Regions from separate parts of the Azospirillum sp. B2RO_4 genome, predicted to be linked through region 1. Evidence: predicted binding sites of a transcription regulator. Region 1 holds the regulator's gene; each other region holds the start of a gene.

Region 1 (6,572 bases):
CAGTTCCTGCTGCAGTTCCTGGGCCAGCGCAACAACGACTGACCCCCGAGACGCCTGATCGGACAAGCATCGGACCAGGGCATCGGATCAAGCAACAGCCGCCCGGAAGCACCCGCTTCCGGGCGGTTTTCTTTTGGGCTTCTTCAGGTTTCCACAGTCACCGGGTCGCCGACCGCCAGCCCCAGCACCCGGTCGGCCCGCCCGCGGTTGACGGCGATCTCCGCCAGCCCGTTGGAATTCTCGTACCACAGTGGCTGTCCCGGCCCGACGGCACCGAAGGTGCGCGCTCGGGCGATGCGGGTTCCGGCGGCGATCAGCACCGCGTCGGCGGGCAGGGTGGATGCCCGCAGGCCGGTCATGGCGTTGCCGTAGACATCGACATAGACGATGCGCGGCAGCTCGTCCGGCCAGCCCGGCCGGTCGATGGCGGAGGCGGGAAGGGGGCTGCGCTCGACAGGACGGCCGGTGGCGAGGCTCGCAGCGACGGGAGCGAACAGGTCGCGGCCATGGAAGCTGGCGGACAGGTTGTCCGGGATCCAGTCGATTTTCCAGGCGTTTAGCGACGTTGCGCGGCGGGCGATCAGGGCGAACAGGCCGTTGTCGGGGCCGACGAACCAGCGCCCGTCGGCTTCCACCATCACCGGCCGCCGCTCGGTGCCGACGCCGGGATCGACGACGCTGAGGAAGACGCTGCCGGCGGGGAAGGCCGGGGCGTAGGCGGCCAGCAGATAGGCCGAAAGCTGCGGGTCGAAGGCCGGGGCGTCGGCGAACAGGTCGATGGCGGGGACGGTGGGTGCCTGTTGCGCCAACACCGCCTTCATCTGGCCGGTATAGGGGCCGGAGAGGCCGAAGTCGGTGAAGAGCAGGATCATGACGGGCAATCTCACCAGTGCCGCTGCGTTAGACCCCCACCCTAACCCTCCCCCGCTGGGCGGGGGAGGGGACAAGTGCATGTTTGGGAGAGCGGCGGCAGTCCCTCCCCCGCCCAGCGGGGGAGGATAGGTGGGGGTCTAACCTTGCATGCCCAACCTTCCCCTCACACCGACTTCGTATCCAGCGCGTAGCCCGCCGACCGCACGGTGCGGATCAGGTCCAGCTCGTCCTCTTCGTTCATCGCCTTGCGCAGGCGGCGGATGTGTACGTCGACCGTACGCGGCTCGACGTACACGTCATGGCCCCACACCAGATCGAGCAGCTGTTCGCGCGAGAAGACGCGGCCGGGATGCTGCATGAAGTGGCGCAGCAGGCGGAATTCGGTGGGCCCCAGATGTACGTCCCGGCTGTTGCGGCGTACGCGGTGGGCCGCCAGATCCATCGTCACGTCGGCGAAGGTCAGCACCTCGTCGGTCATGCCGGGGGAGGCGCGGCGCAGCACGGCGCGCATGCGGGCAACCAGCTCGGTGGGGGAGAAGGGCTTGGTGATGTAGTCGTCGGCGCCGGAATTCAGGCCGCGCACCCGGTCGCCCTCCTCGCCGCGGGCGGTCAGCATGATGATCGGGATGTCGCGGGTCTTGGCGTTGCGGCGCAGCTGGCGGCAGACCTCCAGCCCGCTCATCAGCGGCAGCATCCAGTCGAGCAGCACGATGTGCGGCGTCTGTTCGCCGGCGGCCAGCAGGGCCTCCTCGCCGTCGCTGGCGGTGGCGACGCGGAAGCCTTCCTTTTCCAGGTTGTACTTCAGCAGCGTCAGGATGTCGGCCTCGTCCTCGACGATCAGGACGAGCGGCTTGAGGGCCGCGTTCATGGTGGCTCCGTTCACAGCGCGCGTCTCGACGTTAACCGGCATGGCACAGCCTTTTCAACACAGGAGGGAAGGGGGGCGGGCATAGGGACAGCGGCTCAGCCATAGCGGCCGGTGATGTAGCCCTGGGTGCGCTCGTCGCGCGGGTTGGTGAAGATTTCCTCGGTGTCGTCGCACTCCACCATCTCGCCGAGATGGAAGAAGGCGGTGCGCTGCGACACGCGGGCGGCCTGCTGCATGTTGTGGGTGACGATGACGATGGTGTAGTTGGCCCGCAGCTCGTCGATCAGTTCCTCGATATGGGCGGTCGCGATGGGGTCGAGCGCCGAGCAGGGCTCGTCCATCAGGATCACCTCGGGGCTGACGGCGATGGCCCGGGCGATGCACAGCCGCTGCTGCTGGCCGCCGGACAGGCTGGTGCCGGGTTCGCGCAGGCGGTCCTTGACCTCCGCCCACAGGCCGGCGCGCTTCAGCGAGGTCTGCACCACCTCGTCCAGCTCGTCCCGTCCGGACGCGAGGCCATGGATGCGCGGGCCGTAGGCGACGTTGTCGTAGATCGACTTGGGGAAGGGGTTCGGTTTCTGGAACACCATGCCGACGCGGGCGCGCAGCTGAACCGCATCGACCGCCTTGCCATAGACGTCCTCGCCGTCCAGCGCGATCCGCCCCTCGACCCGGCAGCCCTCGACGGTGTCGTTCATCCGGTTCAGGCAGCGCAGGAAGGTCGACTTGCCGCAGCCGGACGGGCCGATCAGCGCCAGCACCCGGTTTTCCTGGATGTCGAGGTCGATGCCCTTCAACGCCTGCTTGGCGCCATAGAACACCTTCACCCCGCGGGCGGTCATCTTGGCGGGCAGGGCGGTGGCGGACGCCCGGTCCGGCTGCCGGTCGCCACGGGACCGCAGCTTCAGCGGGCTCGGGATGCCGCTTTTCATGCTGCCTGGAATGCTCATGGGGCGCTCACCACCGTCTCTCGAAAATCTTGCGCAGGATCACGGCCGCCCCGTTCAGCAGGATCAGGACGCCGAGCAGGATCAGGATCGCCGCGGAGGTGCGCTCGGTGAAGGCACGTTCCGGGCTGTCGGCCCACATGTAGATCTGCACCGGCAGCACCGTGGCGCTGTCGGTCAGCCCGTGGGGGATGTCGACGATGAAGGCGACCATGCCGATCATCAGCAGCGGCGCCGTCTCGCCCAGGGCGCGGGCCATGCCGATGATGGTGCCGGTCAGGATGCCGGGCATCGCCAGTGGCAGCACATGGTGCAGCACCGTCTGCAGGGGAGAGGCGCCGATGCCCAGCGCCGCCTGGCGGATCGACGGCGGCACCGATTTCAACGCGACGCGGGACGCGATGATGATGACCGGCAGCGTCATCAGCGCCATAACCAGCCCGCCGACCAGCGGGGCGGAGCGCGGCATGCCGAAGAAGCCGAGGAACACCGCGAGACCCAGCAGGCCGAAGATGATCGACGGCACCGCGGCAAGGTTGTTGATGTTCACCTCGATCAGGTCGGTCCAGCGGTTCTTCGGCGCGAACTCCTCCAGATAGACCGCGGCGGATATCCCGACCGGCACCGACAGCGCCATGGTCACCAGCAGGGTCAGCAGCGAGCCGACGATGGCGCCGCCGATGCCGGCCTGTTCCGGCTCGCGGCTGTCGCCGGCGGTGAACAGGGTGGTGTTGAAGCCCTGCGCCAGCGCGCCGGAGGCCAGCAGCGCGTCGGTTGCCGCAACCTTGGCATCGCTGAGGCCGCGCTCGCTTTCCGGCAGGTCGCGCCGGTAGCCGCCCTTCACCAGCTGGTCGATCTGGTCGTCGGCGCGGACCCAGACGGTCTGCGTCGTCCCGACCAGCGCCGGGTCCTTGGCGACCATCGCCTCCAGCTCGTACGGCGCGCCCGACGACAGCAGGTCGTTCAAAACGCGCTTGCCGGCGCGGTCGGTCACCTGCGGGAACTGGGCGTAGAGCGCCCGGCGCAGCAGGGCGGTGTAGTTGCGGTCGGCGACCTCCGCCGGGTCCAGCGTCACCTCCAGCCGGATCCGCGCCTCCAGGAAGGCACTGGCGCCCTTGGCGACGATGGAGCCCAGCAGCAGCACCAGGATCAGCGCCGCCAGCGCCACCGCGGCGGCCCCGGCCAGCCGGAAGCGGCGCTCCGCGGCGTGGCGGGCGCGCAGACGGCGGGCGAAGGCCTCGCCACGCAGGCGCGATTTCACGGGGGTGGGGGCGGAGGATGGCGTCACGGCCGCCACGTCCTGCTCGACGAGGTCAGTCATATTTCTCCCGATAGGTCCGGACCACCCGCAGGGCGACCATGTTGAGGCAGAGCGTGACGAGGAACAGCACGAGGCCGAGGCCGAAGGCCGACAGCGTCTTCGGGCTGTCGAACTCCTGATCGCCGACCAGCAGCGTGGCGATCTGGGTGGTGACGGTGGTCACCGCCTGCAGCGGGTTGGCGGTCAGGTTGGCGGTCAGGCCGGACGCCATGGTGACGATCATCGTCTCGCCGATGGCGCGGCTGACCGCCAGCATCACCGCGGCGACGATGCCCGGCAGCGCCGCCGGCAGGACCACCTGCCTGATGGTTTCCGACTTGGTGGCACCGAGACCGTAGGAGCCGTCGCGCAGGCTCTGCGGCACCGCGTTGATGACGTCGTCCGACAGGGAGCTGACGAAGGGGATGATCATCACCCCCATGACGATGCCGGCGGCCAGCGCCGATTCCGAACTGACGTCCAGCCCCAAAGCCTCGCCGACCGAGCGCACGAAGGGCGCCATCGTCAGCGCGGCGAAGAAGCCGTAGACCACCGTCGGGATGCCGGCCAGGATCTCCAGCGCCGGCTTCAGCCAGGTGCGCACGCCGCGCCCGGCATATTCCGACATGTAGATCGCCGCCATCAGCCCGACCGGCACCGCCACCAGCATCGCGATGACGGTGATCAGCAGCGTCCCGGCGAACAGCGGGATCGCGCCGAAGGAGCCGCTGGACCCGACCTGATCGGCCCGCATCGCCATCTGTGGGCTCCAATGGGTGCCGAACAGGAAGTCGAGCGGCGAGACGACGGTGAAGAAGCGAAGCGCCTCGAACAGCAGCGACAGGACGATGCCGACCGTGGTCAGGATGGCGACCAGCGAGCAGACGACCAGCGCCACCCGCACCACCCGCTCCACCGCCGGGCGGGCGCGCAGGTCGGGGCCGATGCGATGGCGGCCCCAGGCCAGCCCGGCGACGGCGAGGCTGGCGCCGACGGCCAGCAGGCTCCAGTCGGCAAGGTCGCGCAAGGCGGCGTAGCGACGGGCCGCCTCCATCACCAGCGGATCGGCCTCGCGCCCAGTGGCGATGCCGTGGGCGAGATTGAGGATGTCGGCCTTCAGCAGGCCGACCGACTGGCCGTCGCCGGTGGTCAGCCGCTCCGGCAAGGCCGACAGCACCAGCTGCATCGCCAGCCAGCCTTCCGACGCCGTCCAGGCGACGAACAGCAGCAGCGCCGGCAGACCGGCCCACAGCGCGACATAGACGCCATGGTAGGAGGGGACCGAATGCAGCTCCGCCACCCGCCCGCCGACCGACGATGCCGCGCGCGACCGGCCGATCAGGAAGCCGATCACGGTGAGCAGGGCCAGGATCAGGGCGAGGAAGGTCAGCTGCATGCGGGTCGCTTCGGCGGAAGAGGGGCAGGCGGAAAAGAGGCAGGCGGAGAACGGCTCTGGTCAAAACTGGAGCGGGGTCAGGTTCACCGCCTCGACGCGGGCCGCCTCGCGCAGCGCCTTCGGCTCCGGGATCAGGCCCTTGTCGACCAGATAGCCGTCGTCGCCCAGCGCACGTTCGGAGGTGTATTCGCCGATGAACTCGCGGATGCCCGGAATGACGCCGGCATGGGCGTTCTTGACATAGATGTAGAGCGGGCGCGCCAGCTCGTACTTGCCGGCGGCGACGGTCTCCGCCGTCAGGTCGACCCCGTCCATCTTCGCCGCCTGCAGCGTGTCGCGGTTCTGGTCGAGATAGCTGTAGCCGAAGACGCCGAAGGCGTTGGGGTTGGCGGTCAGCTTCTGGACGATCAGATTGTCGTTCTCGCCGGCCTCGACATAGGCGCCGTCCTCGCGGATGGTCATGCAGGCGCGTTCGCGCGCCTTCTCGTCGGGAACCGCCTTGGCGACGTCCGCCACCTTCCGGCACCCCTCCAGCATCGCCAATTCGTTGAAGGTGTCGCGCGTCCCGGAGGTGGGCGGCGGACCCAGCACCTCGATCGCCGCCTTGGGCAGCGACGGGTCGATGTCGGACCACAGCCGGTAAGGATTGGCGACCAGCGCACCGTTCACCGGCACCTCCTTCGCCAGCGCCTTCCACAGCACGACGGTCGACAGCGACACCGGCGCCGCCTTCTTGGACGAAGCCAGCGCGATGCCGTCATAGCCGATCTTCAGCTCGGTCATCGTGGTGACGCCGTTGGCGGCGCACTGGTCGACCTCCGACTTCTTGATCCGGCGCGAAGCGTTGGCGATGTCGGGATGGGCCGGGCCGACGCCGGCGCAGAACAGCTTCAGTCCGCCACCGGTGCCGGTCGATTCGACCACCGGGGTCTTGAACTTTCCGGTCTTGCCGAAGGCCTCCGCCACCGCGGTGGTGAAGGGAAAGACGGTGGAGGAGCCGACCGCGCGGATCTGGTCGCGCGATTGCGCCGATGCGGGGGCGGCGGCGAGACCGAGCGCCAAGGCCAGAGTCAGGGCCGGGGCGGTCGCGGCGAAGACATGCGTCCGGGTGGTCACGGGTGCCCCTCCTTCAGGAAACGGAGACTGGTCCAGCGGAATGGCGCGGACCATAGACCGGGAGGGCGACCG
Region 2 (6,572 bases), 750 kb from region 1:
TTCACCGGCCGGCCGGCGTCGGTCGGGCGCGGCTGCGGCAGGGGCAGGCGCTGGCCGCCGGGCAGCAGCACCGCCTCGCCGCGGTCGTCGATGCGGCCGTCCAGCACATTCATCGGCGGCGAGCCGATGAAGCCGGCGACGAACAGGCTGGCCGGGCGCTGGTAGACCTCCAGCGGCGTGCCGATCTGCTCGGCAACGCCGTGGTTCATCACCAGGATGCGGTCGGCCAGCGTCATCGCCTCCACCTGATCGTGGGTGACGTAGAGGCTGGTGATGCCGAGCCGGTCCTGCAGCCGCTTGATCTCCACCCGCATCTGGGTGCGCAGCTTGGCGTCGAGGTTCGACAGCGGCTCGTCGAACAGGAAGGCGGCGGGTTCGCGCACGATGGCGCGGCCCATGGCGACGCGCTGGCGCTGGCCGCCCGACAGCTGGCTCGGCCGGCGGTCGAGGAAGCGGCCGAGTTCGAGGATCTCCGCCGCCTTGTCGACGCGGGCGCGGATTTCCGCCTTCGGGATTCCGCGGATCTTCAGGCCGTAGGCCATGTTGTCGAAGACCGTCATGTGCGGGTAGAGCGCGTAGTTCTGGAACACCATCGCGATGTCGCGGTCCTTGGGGTCCAGGTGATTGACCACGCGCCCGCCGATGGCGATCTCGCCGCCGGTGATGCCCTCCAGCCCGGCGACCATGCGCAGCAGGGTGGACTTGCCGCAGCCCGACGGGCCGAGAAGGACGAGGAATTCGCCGTCCTGGATCGCGATGTCGATGCCCTTGATCGCTTCGACCGGGCCGTAGGACTTGCGGACGTTGCGGATTTCAACGGTTGCCATTGTTCTTCTTTCCCTTCGCCCGCGCTTACTTTTCGCTGTCCACAAGACCTTTGACGAACCAGCGCTGCATGAACACCACCACCGCCACGGGCGGCAGCATCGCCAGCACCGTGGTCGCCATGATGATGTGCCAGTCGTTGGCCGATTCGCCGGTGCCGATCATCTTGGTGATGCCGGTCACGATGGTTTCCATGTCGCCGCTGCTGGTGACCAGAAGCGGCCAGAGATACTGGTTCCAGCCATAGATGAAGAGGATGACGAACAGCGCCGCGATGTTGGTGCGCGAAAGCGGTAGGACCACGTCGATGAAGAAGCGCACCGGCCCGGCGCCGTCGATCTTCGCCGCTTCCAGCAGCTCGTCCGGGATCGTCAGGAAGAACTGGCGGAACAGCAGCGTCGCCGTGGCCGAGGCGATCAGCGGGATGGACAGCCCGGCATAGGTGTTGATCAGCCCCAGATCGGCGACGACCTTGTAGGTCGGGATGATCCGCACCTCCACCGGCAGCATCAGCGTGATGAAGATCAGCCAGAAGAAGGCCATGCGCAGCGGGAAGCGGAAGAAGGCCACCGCGTAGGCCGACAGGATGGAGATGGCGATCTTGCCCAGCGCGATGGACAGCGCCATCACCAGGCTGTTCAGCATCATGGTGCGGACGGGCGTGTAGACGGCACGGTCGCCCGCCTCGCCGACCCAGGCCTGGGCGTAGTTCGCCGCCCCCTCCCCGCCCGGCCACAGCGGCAGCCCGCCGCGGCCGATGGTGCCGGAATCCCAGGTGGAGCCGATCAGCGTCACATAGATCGGATAGGCGAAGATCAGCACGCCGACGATCAGGACGATGTGCGGCACCAGATCGATGAAACGGGTCTGCTTCATGAGTAATGGACCTTGCGCTCGACGAAGCGGAACTGCACCGCGGTCAGCGCGATGACGATCACCATCAGGATCACCGACTGGGCCGACGACCCGCCGAGGTCGTTGTTGACCACGCCGTCCTGATAGACGCGGAAGATCAGCGTCTCCGTCGCCTTGCCCGGCCCGCCCTGGGTCAGGGCATGGATGGTGCCGAAGGTCTCGAAGAAGGCGTAGACCATGTCGACCACCAGCAGGAAGAAGGTGGTCGGCGACAGCAGCGGGAAGGTGATGGTCCAGAACCGCCGCACCGGCCCGGCGCCATCGATGCTGGCCGCCTCCATCACCGAACGCGGGATCGCCTGCAGCCCGGCCAGGAAGAAGATGAAGTTGTAGGACACCTGCTTCCAACTGGCGGCGAGGATCACCATCAGCAGCGCCTGACCGCCGTTCAGCCGGTAATCCCAGTCATAGCCCATCGCCCGCAGCGCCCGGCCGAAGGACCCGATGTCGGGATTGAAGATGAACATCCACAGCACCGCCGCGACGGCCGGAGCCAGCGCATAGGGCCAGATCAGCAGCGTCTTGTAGGCGCCGGCGCCCTTGATCTTGGAATCGGCCAGCACCGCCAGCAGCAGCGCCAATCCCATCGCCAGCACCGTCACCGCGACGCTGAAGATCACCGTGGTCTGCAGCGTGTCGAGGTAGTTCGGATCGCTCAGCACATAGGTGAAATTCTCGAACCAGACGAACTCGCTGCGGATGCCGAAGGCGTCCTGCAGATGCACCGACTGCCAGACCGCCTGGGCGGCCGGCCAGATGAAAAACACCAGCGTCACCGCCACCTGCGGCGCAAGCAGCAGATAGGGCAACAGCCGGCTGTCGAAGGTGACGCGACGCTGCAAAGGATGGTCTTTCGTGGGTTAGGCGTGGTGTTTTGAGGCCCGATCCCCCCCTTCCCCCTCTCCCCCCCGGGGAGAGGGTCGGGGTGAGGGGGAGGCACGGGATGAATTGGGGGAAATGCGAAGCGTGCTTCACGAAACAGAAGCCACACCGCGCATCCCCCTCACCCTAACCCTCTCCCCGGGGGGGAGAGGGGATCCAAGGGTGCTTCTCCCAATCAGCCCTTGTTGGCGCGCTCGAAGTTGCGGAGCACGGCGTTGCCGCGCTTCACCGAGGCGTCCAAGGCCTGCTTGGCGTCCTGCTGACCCTGGAAGGCCTTCTCAAGCTCTTCCTGGATGATGTTGCGGATTTCCGGCAGGTTGCCCAGGCGCAGGCCCATGCTGTTCTCGGTGGTCGGCGTGCGGGTCAGCTGGGCGGCCGGGACGTCGGCGCCGGGGTTCTTCTCGTAATAGCCCTGGGACTTGGCCAGCTCGTAGCCCTTCATCGTCACCGGGACATAACCGGTGTCCATGTGCCACTTGGCGTCAACTTCCGGCCGGGCGAGGTAGCTGAAGAACTGCGACACCGCCTTGTATTCGGCCGGGGTACGCTTGGGCGCGGTCATCACCCAGAAGGCGGCGCCGCCGATGATGCTGTTCTTCGGGCCGTCCTTGGCGAACTCCGGCCAATAGGGCAGCGGGGCGGCGCCCCAGGCGAAGGTCGCCTCCTTCATGATGCGGCTGCGCAGGCCGGACGAACCGTGGATCATCGCGCATTCGCCCGACGGGAACAGGGCGTCCGGCTTGTTGTCGCGGCCGCCATACTTGAACAGCCCGTCCTTCTGCATGTCGATCAGGGTCTGGACATGCTTGACGTAAAGCGGGGCATTGATCTTCAGCTCGGCGTTCAGGCCGCCGAAGCCGTTCTGCTGGGTGGCGAAGGGCGTGTTGTGGATGGCGCCCAGCTGTTCGAACTGCGCCCACACCGGCCAGGAGGTGGTCAGCGGGCAGGTCGAGCCCGACGCCTTGAGCTTCTTCGTCGCCTCGATCATCTCCGGCCAGGTCGCCGGCGGCTTGTTGGGGTCGAGGCCGGCCTTCTTGAAGGCATCCTTGTTGTAGAACATGATGGTGGTGGAGCTGTTGAACGGCAGCGCCATCATCTTCCCGTCCTTGGACGAGTAGTAGCCCTTCACCGCCGGGATGTAGGCGTCGGGGTTGAAGGACGCCCCGGTCTCCTTCATCAGCTGATAGACCGGCTTCACCGCCGGGCCGGCGGCCATCATGGTGGCGGTCCCGACCTCGAACATCTGCACGATGTGCGGCGCGTTGCCGGCACGGAAGGCGGCGATGGCCGCCTGCATCGTCTCCGGATAGCTGCCCTTGTAGGAGGCGTTGACCTGGACCGCCTGCTGGCTGTCGTTGAAGTCCTTGACGATCTGCTCCAGTTGGCCGCCCAGCGGCTGCGGCAGGCCGTGCCAGAAATCGATCACCGTCTTCTGCTGCGCCAGCGCGGTGCCCGGCAGGGCGGCGGCGAACAGCAGCGCGCCGGTGGTGGCGGCGCCCGTCAGGAGGGCAAGCTTGCGGCGGGTCAACATGCGGTGGGTCTCCCTATCCCGGTATGGTTCGCGGTTGTCATGAGGGCAACGGGTTGCCGTCCCGCGACGCTTTCGTGAAGTTTTGGTGGCAGACGCATTCGGTGCCATAGGGGGCGGTGTGTGCGCTTGCGAAAAAGACCGGCTGTTTGATGATCGTTTTCGAAACTGTTTGGTTGCTCTAAGCGTCACACTGCGCACGCATACCGGGGTCTGTCAAGACGCCGCTTTACAGTTTTATGACGTGAAAACCACAGCGGTGGAATGTTGCGGAGCGAAAATGCGCGGGCGCGGAATGTCTAACGCGGCCAGGCGGCATCAGGCCGACGGACGGGCGGCAGGCTGCGGCTGAGCAGGCGGCGCAGGGCCGCCGGGTCGCAGGGCTTGTGGACCATGGGAAAGCCGCTGCGGTCGACGCTGCGCAGCCGGTCGGGATCGGTGTCGCCGGTGACGATGACGCCCGGCACCCGCCGGCCGCAGCGGGCGCGCACCGCCTGGATGGCGTCGATGCCGGTCTCCGGCCCCGACAGCCGCAGGTCGGACAGCACGAGGTCGGGAGTCGCGGCCCCACCGTCCAGCCCGGCACAGGCCTCGTCGATGCCGCGGGCGGGGATGACGGCATAGCCCCAGCCCTGCAACAGCAGCCCGATCCCCTCCAGTTGCATGGCATCATCCTCAATCACCAGCACCGTGCCGGCGACCGGGGAAGCGGCGGCGGAAGTGGACTGGCCGGTCGCCGGGTCCGGGTCGCCGTCGGTGGAGTCGTCACCCGAACGGTCGCCGTCGTTGCCGGCCAGCGGCACCTCCACCGCGAAGACGGAGCCCTTGCCGGGCTTGGAGCGCACGGTGATCGGATGCCCCAGCACCTCCGCCAGCCGCCGCACGATGGCGAGACCGAGTCCCAGCCCCTGCTTGCGGTCGCGTCCGGGATTGCCGAGCTGGTGGAAGTCCTCGAAGATCACGGCATGGTTGGACGGATCGATGCCGACGCCGGTGTCCCACACCTCGATGCGCAGGTTCGCACCGCGCCGCCGCGCCGCCAGCAGGATGCCGCCCGTCAGGGTGTAGCGCAGGGCGTTGGCCATGATCGGCCGCAGCAGCCGTTCCATCAGCACCGGATCGCTGGTCACCTGGGCGTCGAGCGGGTGGACGTTGAAGCGCAGCCCCTTGGCCTCCGCCTCCGGTCCGAACTCCTCCAGCATCTTGGCGAGCAGTTCGTCGACCGGGAAGGTCTGCGGGCTGGCGGTGACCAGCCCGGCTTCCAGCGCCGACACCTCCAACAGGGCGCGCAGCAGGGCCTCGCCGCCGATGATCGCCTGCTCCAGCTTGTTCGCCAGCTCGATGGAGGCCGGATCGGTCAGCCGGCCGCTCAGCAGATGGTGGAACAGGTGCATCGCCTGGAAGGGCTGGCGCAAATCGTGGCTGGCCGCGGACAGGAACTTGCCCTTGGCGGTGCGGGCGCGTTCGGCATCGGCGCGCGCCTGCGCGGTTTCCGCCCGCGCTTCGGCCAAGGCTGCCGCAGTTGCATCGGCGGCCAGCGCCACCGCGCGGGTCCGCCCGCCGGCATCCGCCACCGGGGTCAGCGCCAGTGCAGGCGGCAGGCCGGGGAGCGGGCCGGAGGTGCTGGCCGGCACGCCGGTCGCCATCACCTGCCGCCACAGCGCCTCGATGCCCTCGGCCGTTTCGGGCCGCAACCCGGCCTCCTCCAGCGTCCTCCCAACCACCGCGTCCGGCGGGCAGCCGAGAGCGTCGGCGAAGGCACGATTCGCCACCAGCACGCGCCCATCCTCGCCAAGCAGGGCCTGGGGCGAGCCGTTGGCCGACAGCAGGGCGTCCAACAGATCCTCGCGTGTCGGCGTTTGTCCTGGGATCAGAGGCATCGGCATGTACTCGGCAAGGCTACGGGGAAGACCAACAACAGGAAAACGGGCGGCATGACAGGCGATAAAAGGGAGGTCCACAGACCACCGCGTTACCTCTGCTTTATCTTGTGCTCCGATCGATCGTGTCAAATGTGACCTCAGTCCACCCCATGGCCTAAGTTCGTTCGAAAGCCGTAAGACTTAGATCAGAAGCCGCGCCGCTGCGCCATTCCGACAAAGGGCGGAGGACGCTTCCGCATCCGATGTCGGCCGCGCTATAAGACGCCCATGGTGCAACGCCGCCCCTCCCTCGCCCGTCGCCGCAAGCGATCCGCCGCCCGACCGCCGCAGCCGCCGCGGGCGCTGGAGATTTCCGGCCTGCCGATGCCGCTGGAGTTGCGGGAGAGCGCGCGCGCCACCCGCATGACCCTGCGCGTCGATCCCGGCCGCGGGCTGGTCCAGGTGGTGGTGCCGGTCGGCGTGTCGGAAACCGATGCCCGCCAGTTCGTCGGCCGGCATGACGGCTGGCTGCGGGCGCGGCTGGCGGCGATGCCGCCCTC
Region 3 (6,572 bases), 740 kb from region 1:
GGTCTCCGTCAACTGGACCGTCTTCATCTGGGCGGTGGTGAACAGCCGGCTGGTCGAGGCCAGCCTGGGATATTTCATCAACCCGCTGGTCAATGTGCTCCTGGGCGTGTTGTTCCTGCATGAACGGCTCAGCCGCGGCCGGATGCTGGCGGTCGCCATCGCCGCGGCCGGCGTCGGCAGCCTCGTCGTCAGCTATGGCGCCGTTCCGTGGGTCGCCCTGTCGCTGGCGCTGTCCTTCGGCTTCTACGCCCTGGTGCGCAAGAAGGCGGCCATCGATCCGGTGATCGGGCTGCTGGTCGAAACCGCGCTGCTGCTGCCGGTGGCGCTGGGCTATCTGCTGTGGCTGGGCGGCGGCGGGACCTTCGGCCATGAATGGGGCGAGAGCATCCTGCTGGTGCTGGCCGGGCCGATGACGGCGGTGCCGCTGGTTCTCTTCATGATCGGCGCGTCGCGGCTGACCATGACCACTCTGGGACTACTGCAATATGTCGGGCCGACCGGGCAACTGCTGCTGGGCGTGCTGGTCTATGGCGAGGCCTTCACCCAAAGCCACGCCATCACCTTCGCCTGCATCTGGGTGGCGCTGGCCGTCTTCACCGCCGACGCGGTCCACAGCCACCGCAGCACCACCCGCGCCGCCGCAGCCGCGGAGTAACCGCGGTTTACCGCGGCGTCAGGCCATGGGCGATGGTGTGGGCCAACGTGCCGACCATCGCGCAGATGCCGGCATCGTCGCGGCCGAACACGACCTGATCGAGGAAGCCCAGACCGAAGCTGAGCGTCGCGATGCCGGCCGCCACATTGGCGAGGTCGGCGTCGGCGGCGATGGCGCCCCGCGCGCGGAAGCCTTCCAGCCGTCTCAGCAGACAAGGGATGCGGCTCTGCGACAGGGTGCGGGCCATCTCGTCCGCCACCGCCTGATCGACCAGGGCACGGGCCAGCACGACGCGGGTGAAGTCGCGGCATTTCCAGCTGTGCTTCAACTGGGCGTGCAGGAAACGGGCGAGATCGGTTTCCAGATCCTCGTGCGGCGGCGGCAGGTCGCAGCCGCCCGATTCCTCGCGCCAGTAGCGCTCCACCACCGCCAGCAGCAGACCGCTCTTTCCTGAGAAATAGCGCTGGATCAGCTGTTCGTTGACGCCGGCCCGGCCCGCGATCTCGCGCGTCGTCGCCGCATCGAATCCGCGTTCGGCGAACACCAGCTTGGCGGCGTCGAGCAGCGCGCCCTCGGTCGCGGCGCGGTCGCGCTTGCGCGCCCCGCCTTCGCAGGCGCCCTCGGTGCCGTTGCCGGGGCAACAGCCGTCATCGTCCTTGCTGGTGGCGTCCTTGCTTGCGTCCAAAACCCGTCCCTCTCCGGTGCGTCCCGTCGGCTTCATAATAAGTATGCAGATACATACTTGACAAGCGGCGGGCTCTGGTTCAAGTATGTACTCACATACATACAAACCGATTTGCCCGACAGGGGCCAAGAGGGGGTAGTCCCGCCATGCCGCAAAGCACTGCAAAGCCTGATCTGTTCACCCCGTTGCGCCTCGGCGCCATCGAGTTGCCGAACCGCGTCGTCATGGCACCGATGACCCGCAGCCGCGCCGGCGAGGGCAACTGCCCGACCGCGCTCACCGCCGAATATTATGCGCAGCGCGCCTCGGCCGGCCTGATCATCACCGAGGCGACGCAGGTCTGCGACACCGCCCAGGGCTATCCCAACACCCCGGGCATCCACACCGACGCCCAGACGCTGGCCTGGCGCGCGGTGGCGGACGCCGTGCATGACGCCGGCGGGCGGATCGTCACCCAGCTCTGGCATGTCGGCCGCATCTCCCACCAGCGCTTCCAGCCGAACGGCGCCGCCCCGGTCGCGCCGTCGGCCATCGCGGCGAAGGGCCAGCTCTACACCGGCGCCGGCATGGAACCCTTCCCGGTGCCGCGCACCCTGGAGACCGCCGAGATCCCGGCCCTGGTCCGCCACTTCGCCGATGCGGCCAAGCGCGCGGTGTTCGATGCCGGCCTGGACGGCGTCGAGATCCACGCGGCCAACGGCTATCTGATCGACCAGTTCCTGCGCGACGGCACCAACACCCGCACCGACCAGTATGGCGGGACGGTGGAGAACCGCTGCCGCTTCCTGCTGGAGATCCTGGAGGCCACGGCCCATGCCGTCGGCGCCGACCGCATCGGTGTCCGCCTGTCGCCGACCGGCGTGTTCAACGACATGAAGGACAGCGACCCGCTGCCGCATTTCCTGGCGGTCACCAAGGCGCTGAACCCCTTCAACCTCGCCTATCTGCATGTGATCGAGGGGCGGCCCGGCCACCATATGGCTCCGCCGGAAGGCGCGCCGCATGTGGCGTCCGCCCTGCGCGCCGCCTTCAAGGGACCGTTCATCCTGAATGGCGGCTACAGCCGGACCGACGCCGACACCGCCCTGGCGAACGGCGAGGCCGACGCGGTCAGCTTCGGCGAGGCCTTCATCTCCAACCCGGACCTGCCCGTGCGCTTCCGTGCCGATGCGCCGCTGGCCGAACCGGATCGCACCACCTATTACGGCGGCGACGCCAAGGGCTACACCGACTATCCGGCCCTGGAATCCGTCGCCGCCTGACCGGATTGCGGTCCCACCACCCCGGCTGGACCGCAATTGCTCTCGATATTGAGAGCGCGTCGTGAGACGCAAATCCCCGCTGCCCCCGGCCCGGTTCCCCCCTGGGCCGGGGGCCTTTTTTATGCAGTTCCACCCTCACCATCGAGCCCACGGGCCAGTGCGGCGATGGTGCCGTAGCCGACCTGATCGGCCGGGTCGATCTCCGCCATCTTGGCGAGGATCGCCAGCGCCCTGTCGCGGTTGTGGCGGCGCAGTTCGATGAAGGCCAGCGCCTTCATGGTGAACAGGAAGAAGCGCGCCGGCCCGGCCGCCGTCCAGTCGGTGGAGCCCACAGTCAGCTGCGACCAGTCGGCCGGAAAGCCGCCCTGCAAGGCCGCGGCATCCAGCCCGATGCGGGCCACCCGCTCCGCCTCGCCCAGCTTCTTGCGGTTGAAGTAGAATTTGTAGAGCGCGTAGAAGACCGGCAGCACCCGCGGCCCCTTGCGGTGAGCCTCCCACAAAAGCGCCTCGCAGGCGTCGGGCACATCGCGGGCCTTCACCGCCTCCTGCAGCAGTTCGTCGATCTGTTCGGGCACGTCGCCGAAGGCCATGCGGCCGTTCGACATCCGGAGTTCGATCGGTTCGTCGCTCATCGCTTCCCTCGCCTGTATTTCCTGCTGACGCAATCAATCATCCGACGCACCGACGACGTCCCATGGTACGCGCGCGGGCACGGGGAAAGACCATAGAATTTTTGTGCGGCGAAGTGTCGCGGCTGTCGCAAAAGCGACACGCGTCAAACCCGACAAAAACGTTGGAAGACGAAACATTGTCGGACTCTCGCCACGCCATTTCGGCCCAACAATCAAGAAAAATCAATACCTTACCTGTTTGGCACGACCCTTGCTCTACTTCCCGTCAGATCGGCCGGCACCCCCGGCAACGCGGCTTGAGGAGGCGGGACATGGTGACTCTGACGGATGCGGCGGTTTCCACGCTGGAGCAGGTGCTGGCGAAGTCCGGTGGCACTGCGGCCGGCTTGCGGATCGCGGTCACCGACGGCGGCTGCGCCGGCCTGAAATACCAGATGGGCCTGGAGGCGGCGGCCGGCGACGACGATGCGGTGCTCAGCTTCGGCCCGGTCACCATCTTCGTCGACGCCAACAGCCAGCCCTTCCTCAGCGGCGTGGTGGTCGATTTCGTCGAGGGCATCGAAGGCTCCGGCTTCAAGTTCGACAACCCGAACGCGACAAGCAGCTGCGGCTGCGGCAAGTCCTTCTCGGCCGGTGAAGGCGGTGGCGGCTCCTGCTCGACCTCCTCGTCCAGCTGCGGGTCGTCGGCTCCCTACTCCACCCACTGATCCCGCCCCCGGACACTCTTCCCCTAGGCGCGCACCCCACGGAAAGGCAGCAGCGACATGTGGAACTACACCGACAAGGTCAAGGAACACTTCTTCAACCCGAAGAACTCCGGTGTCCTGGACACGGCCAATGCGGTCGGCGAGGTCGGCTCCATCACCTGCGGCGACGCGCTGCGTCTGATGCTGAAGGTCGATCCCGACACCCAGATCATCCAGGACGCGAAGTTCCAGACCTTCGGCTGCGGCTCGGCCATCGCCTCAAGCTCCGCCCTGACCGAGATGATCATCGGCAAGACGGTGGACGAGGCGCTGACCCTGACCAACCGCGACATCGCCGAGTATCTGGGCGGCCTGCCGCCGGAGAAGATGCATTGCTCCGTCATGGGGGCAGAGGCGCTGCGCGCCGCCATCGCCAACTACAAGGGCGAGGCGTGGGAAGACGACCATGAGGAAGGCGAGCTGGTCTGCAAATGCTTCGGCATTGACGCCGCCATGATCGAGCGCGCGGTGACCGTCAACGGCCTGACCTCGCTGGAGGAAGTCACCCACTACACCAAGGCCGGCGGCTCCTGCCAGACCTGCCACGAGAAGATCGAGGAGGTGCTGGAAGAGGTGCTGGCGAAGACCGGCGCCCTGAAGCCCGCCAAGAAGCACACCCCTGGCACCGTCGGGCTGGACGCCATCAAGCCGCTGGAACCCAAGGCCGAACCGGCCGTGGCGCCCAAGCTGACCAATGTCCAGCGCATGCAGGCCATCATGGCCGCCATCGAGGAGATGCGCCCGCAGATCCAACGCGACGGCGGCGACGTGGAACTGGTCGACATCGACGGCAAGGACATCTATGTGCGGCTCACCGGCGCCTGTTCCGGCTGTTCGCAGTCGGCGGGCACGATGATGGGCGTGCAGATGAAGCTGGTCGAGAAGCTCGGCGAGTTCGTGCGGGTCAAGCCCGCGTCCCTCATGCCGGCCCATGCGGGCTAAGGGGAGCACCAAGCCATGAGCCGCCAAACCATGAGCCAGGGCATCTATCTCGACAACAACGCCACCACCCGCGTCGATCCGGAAGTGCTGCAGGAGATGCTGCCGCTCTTCACCGAGCATTTCGGCAACCCGTCCTCGATGCACGGCTTCGGCGCCGCGGTCGGCGGCAAGATCGAATGGGCGCGCAAGCAGGTCCAGGCACTGCTGGGTGCCGCCCATGACAGCGAGATCGTCTTCACCTCCGGCGGGACGGAGAGCGACAACACCGCCATCCTGTCGGCGCTGGAGGCCTATCCGAAGAAGCGCGAGATCGTCACCAGCGTGGTCGAGCATCCCGGCGTGCTGGCGCTCTGCGAGTATCTGGAGAAGAAGCGCGGCTGCAAGGTCCACCGCATCCCGGTGGACAACAAGGGCAACCTCGACATCGAGGCCTACCGCGCAGCATTGTCCGATCAGGTCGCCATCGTCTCCATCATGTGGGCCAACAACGAAACCGGGACGATCTTCCCGGTGGAGGAACTGGCGCGCATGGCGAAGGAGGTCGGCGCCCTCTTCCACACCGACGCGGTGCAATCGGTCGGCAAGATCCCGATGAAGCTGGCCGACAGCGCCATCGACATGCTGTCGCTGTCCGGCCACAAGCTGCACGCCCCCAAGGGCATCGGCGCGCTGTACGTCAAGCGCGGCCTGCGCTATCGCCCGATGCTGCGCGGCGGCCATCAGGAACGCTCGCGCCGCGCCGGGACGGAGAATGCGCCGGGCATCGTCGGGCTGGGCGCCGCCGCCCAACTGGCGCTGGTCCATATGGGCGACGAGAACACACGGGTGAAGGCGCTGCGCGACAAGCTGGAACAGGCGATCCTGGCGGCGGTGCCGAGCTGCTTCGTCACCGGGAACCCGGACAACCGCCTGCCCAACACCTGCAACATCGCCTTCGAATATATCGAGGGCGAGGCGATCCTGCTGCTGCTGAACGAGGCCGGCATCGCCGCGTCGTCCGGCTCCGCCTGCACCTCCGGGTCGCTGGAGCCCAGCCACGTCATGCGCGCCATGGGCGTGCCCTACACCGCCGCCCACGGCGCCACCCGCTTCTCGCTGTCGCGCGATACGACGGAGGAGGAGATCGACCGGGTCATCGCCGTGGTGCCGGGCATCATCGCCAAGCTGCGCAGCCTGTCGCCCTATTGGCAGCAGGACGCCGGCAAGGCGAAGGAGTTCGCGCCCGTCTATTCGTAACGCTTCCGCGCGTTACACCGGAATCGCAGGCCGGGTCGATGGCCCGTCCCGGCACCCCGCCCGACGACACCCCGTCGGGGCGGGTCCCCGGCCCGGCCTGCGACACTTCTCATGGGGGCAGTTCTCCCCCCTCGCGCGAGGTGCCCCCATGCCCACCACCTTCGCCACCATCAACGACACCACGCTGCGCGACGGCGAGCAGACCGCAGGCGTCGCTTTCACGCTCGACGAGAAGATCGCCATCGCCAAGGCGCTCGACGCCGCCGGCGTGCCGGAACAGGAGATCGGCATCCCCGCCATGGGCGAGGAGGAGCGCGAGGGCATCCGCGCCGTGGCGTCGCTGGGGCTGAAGGGCCGGCTGATGGTGTGGTGCCGCATGCACGACACCGACCTGAAGGCGGCACTGTCCTGCAA

What was found. Region 1 encodes PhoB, which activates phosphate uptake and scavenging genes when phosphate is short. Its sites were predicted from a motif close to TNTCATAAAACTGTCA; they were not measured.
Region 2: a site for PhoB is predicted at 4,380-4,395, ahead of ugpB (sn-glycerol-3-phosphate ABC transporter substrate-binding protein UgpB). Genes of this name have one in related genera too.
Region 3: a site for PhoB is predicted at 3,358-3,373, ahead of PWS46_RS02660 (HesB/IscA family protein). Genes of this name have one in related genera too.

Annotation. Positions count from the first base shown of each region.
Region 1 covers NZ_CP118485.1:2,754,188-2,760,759, reverse strand. Annotated here, with positions in the region: gene PWS46_RS13300 (Bax inhibitor-1/YccA family protein) at 1-42, shown strand, start outside; gene PWS46_RS13295 (SAM hydrolase/SAM-dependent halogenase family protein) at 144-872, opposite strand; gene phoB (phosphate regulon transcriptional regulator PhoB) at 1,037-1,741, opposite strand; gene pstB (phosphate ABC transporter ATP-binding protein PstB) at 1,837-2,583, opposite strand; gene pstA (phosphate ABC transporter permease PstA) at 2,699-4,009, opposite strand; gene pstC (phosphate ABC transporter permease subunit PstC) at 4,002-5,384, opposite strand; gene PWS46_RS13270 (PstS family phosphate ABC transporter substrate-binding protein) at 5,445-6,500, opposite strand.
Region 2 covers NZ_CP118485.1:585,474-592,045, reverse strand. Annotated here, with positions in the region: gene PWS46_RS02730 (sn-glycerol-3-phosphate import ATP-binding protein UgpC) at 1-827, opposite strand, end outside; gene ugpE (sn-glycerol-3-phosphate ABC transporter permease UgpE) at 853-1,701, opposite strand; gene ugpA (sn-glycerol-3-phosphate ABC transporter permease UgpA) at 1,698-2,582, opposite strand; gene ugpB (sn-glycerol-3-phosphate ABC transporter substrate-binding protein UgpB) at 2,798-4,153, opposite strand; gene PWS46_RS02710 (ATP-binding protein) at 4,450-6,030, opposite strand; gene PWS46_RS02705 (M48 family metallopeptidase) at 6,301-6,572, shown strand, end outside.
Region 3 covers NZ_CP118485.1:572,143-578,714, reverse strand. Annotated here, with positions in the region: gene rarD (EamA family transporter RarD) at 1-655, shown strand, start outside; gene PWS46_RS02675 (TetR/AcrR family transcriptional regulator) at 663-1,340, opposite strand; gene PWS46_RS02670 (alkene reductase) at 1,487-2,602, shown strand; gene PWS46_RS02665 (hypothetical protein) at 2,722-3,234, opposite strand; gene PWS46_RS02660 (HesB/IscA family protein) at 3,546-3,941, shown strand; gene nifU (Fe-S cluster assembly protein NifU) at 3,999-4,922, shown strand; gene nifS (cysteine desulfurase NifS) at 4,938-6,158, shown strand; gene nifV (homocitrate synthase) at 6,307-6,572, shown strand, end outside.